DNA from 3 places in the Streptomyces sp. NPDC002730 genome. Region 2 is predicted to be linked to each of the others. Evidence: riboswitches for the same ligand, from Rfam matches in the RefSeq annotation. Region 2 holds a riboswitch; each other region holds the start of a gene.
The links. A riboswitch is a leader RNA that binds a small molecule or an ion and turns the genes downstream of it on or off. The one in region 2 is predicted to bind cyclic di-AMP.
Positions count from the first base shown of each region.

Region 1: linked by a shared signal. The riboswitch ahead of ACFYXH_RS38070 (M23 family metallopeptidase) and the one ahead of ACFYXH_RS10845 (transglycosylase family protein) in region 2 are both predicted to bind cyclic di-AMP.
Region 3: linked by a shared signal. The riboswitch ahead of ACFYXH_RS01620 (NlpC/P60 family protein) and the one ahead of ACFYXH_RS10845 (transglycosylase family protein) in region 2 are both predicted to bind cyclic di-AMP.

Region 1 is NZ_JBIAQG010000020.1:77,567-81,734, reverse strand. It holds gene ACFYXH_RS38085 (GNAT family N-acetyltransferase) at 1-454, opposite strand, end outside; gene ACFYXH_RS38080 (HPr family phosphocarrier protein) at 616-897, shown strand; gene ACFYXH_RS38075 (GntR family transcriptional regulator) at 1,088-1,765, opposite strand; gene ACFYXH_RS38070 (M23 family metallopeptidase) at 1,978-2,736, opposite strand; cyclic di-AMP (ydaO/yuaA leader) riboswitch at 2,749-2,911, opposite strand; gene ACFYXH_RS38065 (M16 family metallopeptidase) at 3,126-4,168, opposite strand, start outside.
Region 2 is NZ_JBIAQG010000003.1:567,293-571,460, reverse strand. It holds gene ACFYXH_RS10855 (septum formation initiator family protein) at 1-421, opposite strand, end outside; gene eno (phosphopyruvate hydratase) at 561-1,847, opposite strand; gene ACFYXH_RS10845 (transglycosylase family protein) at 2,172-2,855, opposite strand; cyclic di-AMP (ydaO/yuaA leader) riboswitch at 2,859-3,040, opposite strand; gene ACFYXH_RS10840 (transglycosylase family protein) at 3,307-4,168, opposite strand, start outside.
Region 3 is NZ_JBIAQG010000001.1:315,017-319,184, reverse strand. It holds gene pcrA (DNA helicase PcrA) at 1-2,130, opposite strand, end outside; cyclic di-AMP (ydaO/yuaA leader) riboswitch at 2,441-2,606, shown strand; gene ACFYXH_RS01620 (NlpC/P60 family protein) at 2,608-3,801, shown strand; gene ACFYXH_RS01615 (hypothetical protein) at 3,948-4,168, opposite strand, start outside.

The DNA.
Region 1 (4,168 bases), on a different contig from region 2:
GCAGCACCTCGGCGGCGAAGCGCCGGATGCCGCGTTCGCGGGCCACCGCGGCGATGTGCTCGAGGAGAGCGGAGGCCACGCCGCGACCCTGGTGGGCGTCCTGGACGAGGAAGGCGACCTCGGCCTCGTCGGCGGGGGCGCTCGCGGGCCGGCCCTCCGCGTTGATCCGGTCGTAGCGGACGGTGGCGATGAACTCGCCGCCCACCGTGACCGCGAGACCCACCCGGTCCACATAGTCGTGATGGGTGAAGCGGTGGACGTCCTTGTCGGAGAGCCGGGGATAGGGCGCGAAGAAGCGGTAGTACTTCGACTCGTCGGAGACCTGCTCGTAGAAGCTGACCAGACGGTCGGCGTCCTCGGTGGTGATGGGCCTGATGCGCGCGGTGCCGCCGTCGCGCAGCACCACGTCTGCTTCCCAGTGGTCGGGGTAGGCGTGATCCGACGAGGTCTGCATGGGGAAAGCGTACGGCTCACCCACGGGTCGCGGAGGAGGTTGCCGCGGGGCAGTCTGAGAAGGCCGATCAGCGGCCGATCCCGGGTCCGGGGCCGGTGCGAGCACGCAGAAACACATGAGAGACTGGTCTAGACAACCACTGAGACTTGAAGGGCAACACCATGGCTGAGCGCCGCGTCAATGTCGGCTGGGCCGAGGGCCTTCACGCCCGCCCCGCTTCCATCTTCGTCCGTGCCGCCACGGCCGCCGGCGTCCCCGTGACGATCGCCAAGGCGGACGGCACCCCGGTCAACGCCGCCTCCATGCTCGCGGTGCTCGGCCTGGGCGCGCAGGGCGGCGAGGAGATCGTGCTCGCTTCCGAGGCGGAGGACTCCGACGCCGCGCTGGACCGTCTCGCCCGGCTCGTCGCCGAGGGGCTCGAAGAGCTTCCCGAGACCGTCTGAGCCGATCAGGCCCATTACCCACGGCAAAGCCGCGGTGTCCCGAATTCTCGGACATCGCGGCTTCGTCTTTTCTGGACGCGGCTTTCCTGGACACAGCTTTCATGGACGCGGCTTTCGGCCCCGGCGCTTTGAATGCGGGCAGCAGAAAAGAGGCCCCGCGAATATCTACCCTTTGTATACGGTGCACCTGTTAATGGCGGGCGCTTGCGATGTTTACGGCATGTTGCGAAGTCCTCACCCGCTCGGGGCGGCGCAGCCGGTGCGCGGCGGCAGCCCGTTCGGTGTGCAAGGCCGTCAGCGCCCGCGCCCGTTCCGCGTCGCCTCGCGCCACCGCGTCCACGATCGCGCCGTGCTCGATCCAGGACTCGACGGGCTTGGCGGGCTGCTCGACGGCGTACATCCAGGCGATCTTGTGCCGCAGCTGGGTGAGCAGAGCGATCAACCCCGGACTGCCGGAGGCCTGGGCGAGCGTCTCGTGGAACCAACCACCCAGTGAACGCAGATCCTCACCCTGACCACGGCGGGCCCGCTCCTGCCCCAGTCTGACCAGGCCACGCAGCACCTTGAGATGTGCCTCGGTGCGGCGCTGGGCGGCGCGCGCCGCACTCATGGGCTCCAGCAGCATCCGGATCTCCAGAAGGTCGGCGGCCTCCTGCTCGGTGGGCTCGGCGACACAGGCGCCGGCGTGGCGGCGGGTGGTGACGAAGCCCTCGGACTCCAGCGTGCGCAGGGCCTCGCGCACCGGGACCCGGGAGACGCCGTAGCGGCGTGCCAGCTGCTCCTCGGTGAGCCGGCTGCCGCGCTCGAATACACCGGAGACGATGTCGTCGCGGATCGCCGTGCATACCGAGTGCGCGGGAATGCGCATGACCGAACCTCCGCTTTAATCCGCGCGAAACGCAGCCGATTGACGTCTGTTCGGTGACTCTATTGCAGTGGGCGGGATTTTCCGATGGGAGACCGGAATCCATGGATATCTTTTGGCCAGAACTCCGGCGGGGCGGCAAACACCGAAGGCCCCGGCGGTGAGCCGGGGCCGTCGGGAAGCACGCGGGACCGGGCATCGGCCCCGTCGTCGGATCAGACGTTGACGCCGTGCGCGCGCAGGTACGCGACCGGGTCCATGTCGGAGCCGTACTCGGGGCTGGTGCGAGCCTCGAAGTGGAGGTGCGGACCAGTGGTGTTGCCGGTCGAGCCGGAGTGGCCGATCTGCTGGCCCGGGGTCACCGACTGGCCTACCGAGACGCTGATGGACGAGAGGTGGCCGTACTGCGTGTACGAGCCGTCGTTCATCTTGATCACGATGTTGTTGCCGTATGCGCCGCCCCAGCCGGCCTCGACGACGGTGCCGGAGCCGACCGCGTGCACGGTGCTGCCGGACGCGGCGTGGAAGTCGATGCCGGTGTGGCTGCCGGAGGACCAGATGGAGCCTCCGGTCTTGTAGCCCGTGGACACGTACGAGTGGGATATCGGCGCCACGAAGGAGTTGAGGCGCTTGCGCTCGGCCTCCCGGGCGGCGCGCTCCTTGGCCTGGCGGGCCTCCTTGGCGCGGGCCTCGGCCTTGCGCTTCGCCTCGGCCTTCGCCTCGGCCTCGGCGGCCTCCTGCTTCTGCGCGGCGGCCTGGTCGGCGATCTGGTCGGCGAGGGAGTCGGCGGCCACGATCTGGGTCAGGCCGGTGTCCTCGACGGTGGTCGCGCCGGTCTCGGCGGCAAGTGCCGGGGAAGCGAGGGTTCCGATGACGCCGGTGGTGGCGAGAGCCGCGACGCCGGCGATGTTCGCCCTCTTGCGCGTCATGCGGCTCGGGGCACGGTGCTTCCCGGTGGCACGGGTGAACGCCATGAAGTGGCTGATCCTTTCCTTCCTTCTCGCCTACCGGGTTAGCTGACGGGTTCGGAGCAGGAAGGTCTCCTACGGGCCCCTCCGCAGGTGCGAAGGCGCCCGATTCACCCCAGGGACTGAGTGGGTCCCCGGCTCCCCAGGCTCGCGCCAGACGGGGACTCGGCGATGACTGTCCGATGCCGCGGATGCGGCGGGCTACTGGCGGACAGCCGGACCGACGCTAGGCGGGCCGTCTTTCAATCGCCAAACAGACAGGCCCTTTTGTAGCGCACGCCACAGGGCAGACAGGCAACCTCTCCAACAAAACGGGCATAAGGCGGAACCCCGGCATCACGAGGGACGCCGGGGTTCCGCTTGCCCGTTTTGAGCTGTCTGCCGGATATCCTCAATCAGCCTGTGACAACCGTCACTTCGCCGATGCCGAGCGCCTTGACCGGCTCCTCGATCTGCGAGGCGTCGCCGACGAGCACCGTGACAAGACGGTCCACCGGGAAGGCGCTGACGGCCGCGGCCGTCGCCTCGACGGTGCCGGTCTCGGCCAGGCGTACGTACAACTGCGCCTGGTAGTCGTCCGGGAGGAACTGCTCGACCTGGTCGGCGAGCGTGCCCGCGACGGAGGCGGCCGTCTCGAACTTCAGCGGGGCGACACCCACCAGGTTCTGCACGGCGACATCGCGCTCGGCGTCGGTCAGACCTTCGGCCGCGAGCGTACGCAGCACCTTCCAGAGGTCGTCCAGCGCGGGTCCGGTGTTCGGGGTGTCCACGGAGCCGCTGATGGCGAGCATCGCGGCGCCCGACCCGTCGGGAGCGGAGCGCAGCACCTGGCCGAAGGCCCGTACGCCGTAGGTGTAGCCCTTCTCCTCGCGCAGCACGCGGTCAAGGCGCGAGGTGAGAGTGCCACCCAGGCAGTACGCCCCGAGCACCTGGGCCGGCCAGACGCGGTCGTGGCGATCCGGGCCGATGCGGCCGATCAGCAGCTGCGTCTGGACGGCGCCGGGACGGTCCACGATGATCACACGGCCGGTTTCGTCGGCGGTGATCGGCGGTACGGGACGGGGCTCGGCGCTGTCGCCCTTCCAGGGGCCGAGTGAGTCGGCGAGCACGGCGTCCAGATCGACGTCCGTGAGGTCGCCGACGATCACCGCGGTGGCGGTGGCGGGCCGGACATGCGCCTCGTAGAAGGCCCGTACGGCCGCGGAGTCGATACGGGCGACCGTCTCCTCCGTGCCCTGGCGGGGGCGCGACATACGCAGGGAGGCCGGGAAGAGCTCCTTGGAGAGCTCCTTGGCCGCACGGCGGGCCGGGTTGGCCGTCTCGTGCGGGATCTCGTCCAGCCGGTTGCGTACCAGCCGCTCCACCTCGTTGTCGGCGAAGGCCGGCGCGCGCAGCGCCTCGGCGAGCAGGCCGAGCGCCTTCGGCAGCCGGGAGACCG
Region 2 (4,168 bases):
GGTCCGCCGCGCCTTCGTCGGTACGGCGGTGCTCGGCGGCCTCGGGGTCGATCACCGTGTACCCAGTCTCTCCCGGAAGCACGAAGTGCAGGTGCTCGCGGGCCAGCCGCTCGATGTACCTGTCGTCCTGGAGGCGCGCCTTCTCGTCCCTGAGCCGCTCGACCTGCTGCTCGGCGTTGTCCATCCGGCGCCTCTGCTCGGCGATGTCGGCGCGCTGGGAGACGTACTGACGCATCGGGTACGCGAGGGCGACGACCAGCGAGCAGATCACCAGGGTCAGAAACGCCGCCCGGCCGGTGAGCCGGGAGCGGCGGTCCTGCCGGCGGCTCTGGGAACGGTAGACGCGGGCCGCGGTCTGCTCGCCGAGCAGCCGCAGCCTGGTCGCGGTGGAGAACCGGTCCTGGTCCCCTTTGCGTGCCATGGTCTCGCCTCCCCATTACGCGCGTACGTCCCCGGACACGGTACGGGACCGTGACCGGGGACGCTTCGCTTCGCTACGCCTTTGCCACCCATTCACTTCTCTGGATGCACAGCGCGAATGACAGGGCGTCAGCCGGTGATCAGCCCTTGAAGCGCGGGAAGGCGGAGCGGCCCGCGTACACCGCGGCGTCGTCGAGGATCTCCTCGATACGCAGCAGCTGGTTGTACTTGGCGACGCGCTCGGAGCGGGCCGGGGCGCCGGTCTTGATCTGGCCGCAGTTGGTGGCGACGGCCAGGTCGGCGATCGTGACGTCCTCGGTCTCGCCGGAGCGGTGGGACATCATGCACTTGAAGCCGCTGCGCTGGGCGAGCTCCACGGCATCCAGGGTCTCGGTCAGCGAACCGATCTGGTTCACCTTGACGAGCAGGGCGTTCGCGGCGCCGTCCTCGATGCCGCGGGCCAGGCGCTCCGGGTTCGTGACGAACAGGTCGTCGCCGACGATCTGGACCTTGGTGCCCAGCTTGTCGGTGAGGACCTTCCAGCCGGCCCAGTCGTCCTCGAAGAGCGGGTCCTCGATGGAGACGAGCGGGTAGGCCGCCACGAGCTCCTCGTAGTACTCGGTCATCTCGGCGGCCGAGCGGGACTTGCCCTCGAACTCGTACAGGCCGTCCTTGTAGAACTCGGACGCGGCGACGTCGAGCGCCAGCGCGATGTCCTTGCCCGGGGCGTAACCGGCCTGCTTGATGGCCTCGAGGATGAGGTCCAGGGCGGCGCGGTTGGAATCCAGGTTCGGCGCGAAGCCGCCCTCGTCGCCGAGGCCGGTGGAGAGGCCCTTGGTCTTCAGGACGGACTTGAGGGTGTGGTAGACCTCGGCGCCCCAGCGCAGGGCCTCGGAGAAGGACTCGGCGCCGATCGGCGCGATCATGAACTCCTGGATGTCCACGTTGGAGTCGGCGTGCGAGCCGCCGTTCAGGATGTTCATCATCGGAACGGGCAGCAGGTGCGCGTTCGGGCCACCGAGGTAGCGGAAGAGCGGCAGGTCGGAGGCCTCGGAGGCGGCGTGCGCGACGGCGAGGGAGACGCCGAGGATGGCGTTGGCGCCGAGGGAGGACTTGTCCGGAGTGGCGTCCAGGTCGAACATCGCCTGGTCGATCAGGCGCTGCTCGGTGGCGTCGTAGCCGACGAGCTCCGGGCCGATCTGCTCGATGACGGCGAGGACGGCCTTCTCGACGCCCTTGCCCTGGTAGCGGTTCTGGTCACCGTCGCGGAGCTCAAGAGCCTCGAACGCACCGGTGGAGGCGCCGGACGGAACAGCAGCACGGCCCGTGCTGCCGTCGTCGAGGCCAACCTCGACCTCGACCGTGGGGTTGCCTCGGGAGTCCAGGATTTCCCGGGCTACGACGACGTCGATGGACGGCACGAGCATCTCCTTCTGGGATGTGACGCGAGAAGTGCAGGGTCTCTTGGCCTTGCGACATGAGCCTAACCGGCTCCACGGCATCGGCCAGCCGTTGCCCGCCCGCTGGGACGAAAAACGCCCCGAAGACTCGCGGCCCAGGACAAACAGCACGTGAACTACCTGCGGGTAACGCCACGAGGGCCCGACAGGGACCGGTAACGACGGGTAGCGACCGGGACAGACAGAGCCCCGGCCCAGCGCGTACGGGGGGGGGAGACGCGCCGGACCGGGGGGTCTGGGACCCGGGGTCAGCTCAGGTGGAGCTGCACCGGGGGTCTGGGACCCGGGGGGTCAGCTCAGGTGGAGCTGCTGGCCCGGGAAGATCACATCGGAGTCCTTGACGATGTCCTTGTTGAGGTCGAACAGCTTCTGCCAGCCGCCCTTGACCTTCTTGGCCTCGGCGATCGTGCCGAGGGTGTCGCCGGCCTTGACCTTGTACTCGCCGTCGCCCTTCTTGAAGCCCTTGGCGGCGGGCGCGGACTTCGCCGGGGCGGCGGGGCGCTCGGAGCGCGTGGTGGGAGCCTCGGCGCGCTTCGGGGCGGGCTTCGGGGCAGGCTGCGCCTGCTGCGTGGTGCCGGAGCCACCGTTGTAGGCGGCGTTGGACAGGCCGACGCCGCAGTTCGGCCAGGCACCCTTGCCCTGGCCGGCCAGGACCTTCTCGGCGACCGCTATCTGCTGGGACTTGGAGGCCTGGTCGGCGGAGGAGGCGTACGCCGTGCCGCCGTACGCGGCCCAGGTGGAGGCCGAGAACTGCAGGCCGCCGTAGAAGCCGTTGCCGGTGTTGATGGACCAGTTGCCACCGGCCTCGCACTGGGCGACCTTGTCCCATTCGGAGGCGGTCGCGGCGGAGGCCGAGGTGGCGCCCATCAGCGGGGCGGCGACGACGGCACCGGTGACACCGGCGAGCGCGGCGATGCGGGCAGTCCGATCAAGAACAGTCGGGCGGCGGTGCTTGTTCTTGCTGGAAAACAGCATGGAACGTCTCCTCACCGACGCCTACGAGGTGAGCTGTCGGGTTCGGGCCAAGTGAGTTGCCCGGCCGCGCGTCCTGCGCGCGGCTTCACCCCAAGCCGGTCCGTCGGCCGTTGCGAACTGCTCTCAACGGCCGGGCCCGGCGCTTACCTTGGGTCCCCCGCTCCTGCCTTCGGCGCTCTGTGCGAACGACTAGTCCCCCCGACCGGCGGCAGGATTCGGCGTGACGGTCAGTGGTGCCCGCGGTGGCGAGCGGTTCAGACCGTAGACACAGCTCTCCCCGATATCCAAAGATGAACATCGGGGAGAAATCGCCCATTTCACTGCTCAGGGAACTCTCGTTTCCGCAGGTGAGAAGCGGAACAACCGGACCCGAGGGGCGAGATATGCCAGTTGGGACAAAGAGACCCATGTCTCAGTTGTACAAACTCGGACATACGTTGGCGAACTGCCGCTACTTCACGTCCAGATCGAGGCTCTGGCCAGGGAGGATGAGATCGGGATCGGCGCCGACCGTCTCGCGGTTCGCCTCATAGATCGCGGACCAGCCACCGGTCAGCTTCTGCTCGTCGGCGATGGCCCACAGGCTGTCGCCGGGGCGGACGGTGTACTCGCCGGGCAGGGCGTCCGCTTTGTCGGTGTTGCCGGTCTTGTCGACCTCGTCACGTGTCGCACCGTCACCTCGCGAGGCATGGCGGGCATCTTCGCGTGGATTGTCCGTATTGCCCGGCTCGGTCTCCTCCGGGGCGCCACGGTGCTTGCCGGTGCCGCTGTCGGCGTCGGCGTCCTGCCCCGCACCCGGGTTCGCCGACCCGGACGGCTGGGTCGACGCCTTGGGGCTCGCCGGCGCGGAGGAGTCCGCGGACGGCTCGGCGGACGGCTCGGCGGACCCGGAGGTCCCGGCGGAGGGCTCCGCGGACGCGGCCGGCGGTGCGGGGGTGCTCTGCCCCGGCGACGGCATGGCGCCCGGGTCGACGCCGGTCGCGGCGCCGTCGTTCGTCAGCCCCGACAGCAGCGAACAGGTGGCCCACGCCTGGGGACCCTGCGCGTCGAGGACCTTCTCCGCGACCGCGATCTGCTGGGAGCGGCTCGCGAGGTCGGCGGTGGGCGCGTACGCCGTACCGCCGAAGTCCTGCCAGGTCTCCTGCGAGAGCTGCAGACCGCCGTAGAACCCGTTGCCGAGGTCGGCGCTCCACATGCCGCCGCTCTCGCACTCCGCGACGCGGTCCCACGTGGAGGCGTCGGCGGCGGAGGCCGATCCGGCGCCGAGCAGCGGGATGGCGATGGCCGATCCAGTCACCCCTGCCGCGACGACG
Region 3 (4,168 bases), on a different contig from region 2:
CGGGATCTCCTCCAGGAACCGCGACGGCGGGTTGTACGAGGGCTGACCCCACGCACTGCGCATCGACGACCGCGTCAGATAGAGGCGCTCGCGGGCGCGCGTGATGCCGACGTACGCCAGCCGCCGCTCCTCCTCCAGCTCCTTCGCCTGGCCGAGGGCACGCATATGCGGGAAGACGCCGTCCTCCATGCCGGTCAGGAACACCACAGGGAATTCCAGGCCCTTGGCGGTGTGCAGCGTCATCAGCGTGATGACACCGGATCCATCCTCGTCCTCGTCCGGGATCTGGTCGGAGTCGGCGACGAGCGCCACCTTCTCCAAGAACTCTGCGAGCGTGCCCGCACCGTCCTCCTCGCCGCGCTCCTGCTCGAACTCGAGCGCCACGGCGGCCAGTTCCTGAAGGTTCTCGATACGGGTCTCGTCCTGCGGGTCGGTGGATGCCTGCAGCTCGGCGAGATATCCGGTCCGCTCGAGGACGGCCTCCAGCACCACCGCCGGACCCGCGCCCGAGTCGACGACCGTACGCAGCTCCTCCATGAGCACGTTGAAGCGCTTCACGGCGTTGGCGGAGCGGGCCGCCATGCCGTACGCCTCGTCCACACGGCGCAGCGCCTGCGGGAAAGTGATCTTCTCGCGCAGCGCGAGCGCGTCGATCATCGCCTCCGCGCGGTCGCCGATACCCCGCTTGGGGACGTTGAGGATCCGGCGCAGCGGGACATTGTCCTCGGGGTTGGCGAGGACCCGCAGATACGCGAGGACGTCCCGGACCTCCTTGCGCTCGTAGAAGCGCACTCCGCCGACGACCTTGTACGGCAGCCCGACCCGGATGAAGATCTCTTCGAAGACACGGGACTGGGCGTTCGTACGGTAGAAGACGGCGACGTCGCCGGCCTTCGCGTCGCCCGCGTCCGTCAGCCGGTCGATCTCGTCGGCAACGAACTGCGCCTCGTCGTGCTCGGTGTCCGCGACATAGCCCGTGATCTGCGCGCCGGCGCCGGCGTTGGTCCAGAGGTTCTTGGGCCGGCGGCTTTCGTTCCGCTCGATGACGGCGTTGGCGGCGGAGAGGATCGTCTGCGTCGAGCGGTAGTTCTGCTCGAGCAGGATCGTCGTCGCGTCCGGGTAGTCCTCCTCGAACTGGAGGATGTTACGGATGGTCGCGCCGCGGAAGGCGTAGATCGACTGGTCGGCGTCGCCGACCACGCAGAGCTCGGCCGGAGGCAGGTCCTCGTAGCCCGTCCCCACCAGCTCGCGTACGAGCGTGTACTGAGCGTGGTTGGTGTCCTGGTACTCGTCCACCAGGACGTGCCGGAAGCGCCGCTGGTAGTGCTCGGCGACGTCCGGGAAGGCCTGGAGGAGGTGGACGGTGGTCATGATGATGTCGTCGAAGTCCAGGGCATTGGCCTCGCGCAGCCTCGCCTGGTACATGCGGTAGGCCTCGGCGAGCGTCTTCTCGAAACCGTCGACGGCCTGGTCGGCGAAGGTCTCCTCGTCGATCAGCTCGTTCTTCAGATTCGAGATCTTCGCGCTGAAGGACTTCGGCGGGAACTTCTTGGGGTCGAGGTCCAGATCGCGGCAGACCAGTGCCATCAGTCGCTTGGAGTCGGCGGCGTCGTAGATCGAGAACGACGAGGTGAAGCCGAGCTTCTTGGACTCCCGGCGCAGGATGCGGACGCACGCGCTGTGGAAGGTCATGACCCACATGGCGTTTGCGCGCGGCCCGACGAGCTGCTCGACGCGGTCCTTCATCTCGCCGGCGGCCTTGTTGGTGAAGGTGATCGCCAGTATCTGGCCGGGGTGCACGCTGCGGGTCCCCAGCAGATGCGCGATCCGGTGGGTCAGCACCCGGGTCTTGCCGGACCCGGCGCCGGCCACGATGAGCAGCGGCGACCCGGTGTGCACAACGGCGGCACGCTGCTGCTCGTTCAGCCCCTCGAGCAGGGCGGCGGGGTCCACGACGGTGCGCGGGGCGCCGTCGCGGTAGTACGGGTCCCTGGCCGGAGGCACGTCAAATGCACCCTGGAAGAGATCGTCCGGGATCTCCTCCGGGGCCGAGTCCTCGGGCGGTGGCGGGTGCTGCTCCGCGCTGGGCTGGAGGTCCGCCAGGAAGCTGTCGTCAAAGAGGCTGCTCATCGCTCTACGAGTCTAGGCCGCCGCACTGACAGCCCGCGGCCGCATTGCGATACGACTCCGAGAGCGGCTCCGGCACGACTCGGGCAGCGACTCGGGTGACGAGACCGACGACGAGCCCGACGACGCTACGCGATCAGGCCGCTCCGCTGCGCTGTCACGCGGCACCGGCCCGTGAGCGACTCCTCACTCAGCCGCGAAGGTCACGAAAATGTATCGGACATATCGAACATCAACCTTCACAGCAACCACACGAGTTGGCTAGCGTGCTCGATCAGGCGGCCCGTACCCCCCTGGCGACTCGCGCCGAATCGGGCGGCCTGCGCCGAATTCGAGCTCTCTTCACGGGAGTTCGGAGCCGGGGACCCACCATGCACAACCTGGGGTGAATCGGACCGTTCCCCCCTCGGTCCGTAGGGCGACCTTCCGTTCCGCCCGAACCCGACAGCTAACCCGGTAGGCGGTCCACGGAAGAAGGAGATGCCGGCCTTGGCGTCGCATCGCAAACCGCGTACCCGTACCGGAATTGCCGGAATGGCAGGACTACGCACCAACTCCCCCGCCGTCGGGTTCACGACGGCTGCCCTCGCCTCCGTCACCCTGCTGTCCACGCAGAGCGCCAACGCCGCGCCCACCGAGCCGAAGCCCTCCGTCGAAGAGGTGCAGAAGAAGGTCGACGACCTGTACCGGCAGGCCGGCACCGCGACCGAGAAGTACAACAAGGCCAAGGAATCCACCGACGAGAAGCGGCGCGAGGTCGACCAGCTGCTCGACGACGCCGCGAAGCGCACGGACAAGCTGAACGAGTCCCGGCGCACGCTCGGCAACTACGCGGCCGCGCAGTACCGCACGGGCGCGGTCACCCCGACCGCCGCCCTGCTGCTCGCGGACAGCCCGCAGGCGTACTTCGACCAGACACAGCTGATGGACCGGATGACCGACCGTCAGCGCACCGTCATCGACGACTACGAGACCCAGCGGGCCGCAGCCGCCAAGCAACGCGCGGAGGCGACGAAGAGCCTCGAGTCGCTCACGGACTCCCAGAAGGCGCTGCGCACCAGCAAGCAGGAAGTCCAGGCGAAGCTGAGCGAGGCGCGTTCGCTGCTGTCGAAGCTGACCGCCGAGGAGAAGGCGCGGCTCGCGGCGATCGAGCGCGAGAAGGAGGAAGTGGCGCGCCGCAAGGCCGAGGCCAAGGCCAAGGAGGAGGCGAAGGCCCGGGCCGACGCGGAGGCGGAGCGCAAGCGCCGGGAGCAGGCGCAGCAGCCGGGCGGCGACACCAGCACAGGTACGGGTACAGGCACCGGCTCCAGCGGTGGTGCGTACGCGGCCAAGGCCGACAAGGTCCTCTCGTTCGCCCGCTCGCAGATGGGCAAGCCGTACGTCTGGGGCGCCACGGGGCCGAGCTCGTACGACTGCTCGGGACTGACCCAGGCCGCCTGGAAGGCGGCCGGCGTGGATCTGCCGCGCACCACCTGGGACCAGGTGAAGGTCGGCAAGCGGATCGCGACACAGGATCTGCTCCCGGGCGACCTGGTCTTCTTCTACGACGACATCAGCCACGTCGGCATCTACATCGGCGACGGCAAGATGATCCACGCGCCCAAGCCCGGCGCGAACGTCCGCGAGGAGTCGATCTACTACATGCCGATCTACGGCAGCGTGCGTCCGGCATAGCGGAACAACTGGCACAGCGAACAAGGGGAACGCCCGGACCCGACCGCGCCCGGGCGTTCCCAGCACGGAAGGCCACGTACGGAAGACCACGTACGGAAGACGTGCCACGTACGGAGAACGCCGCTCTCACATCGGGAGCGGCGTTCTCACGTCCAGAGCGTGGCGATGAAGATGTTCGCGACCGTCAGTCCGCCCACCGCCCCGAACAGCGCCTTCTCCACCTTCTCCTCGTCCCGCTTCACATACACCAGGCCCAGGATCACGATCAGCACCGCCAGCTTGATGCCGATCTTGAGGTTGTTCACCGCCTGGTCGTCCGCCTGGTTGAGGCCCACCAGCGCCACGCCCGTGACCAGCATCGTCAGCG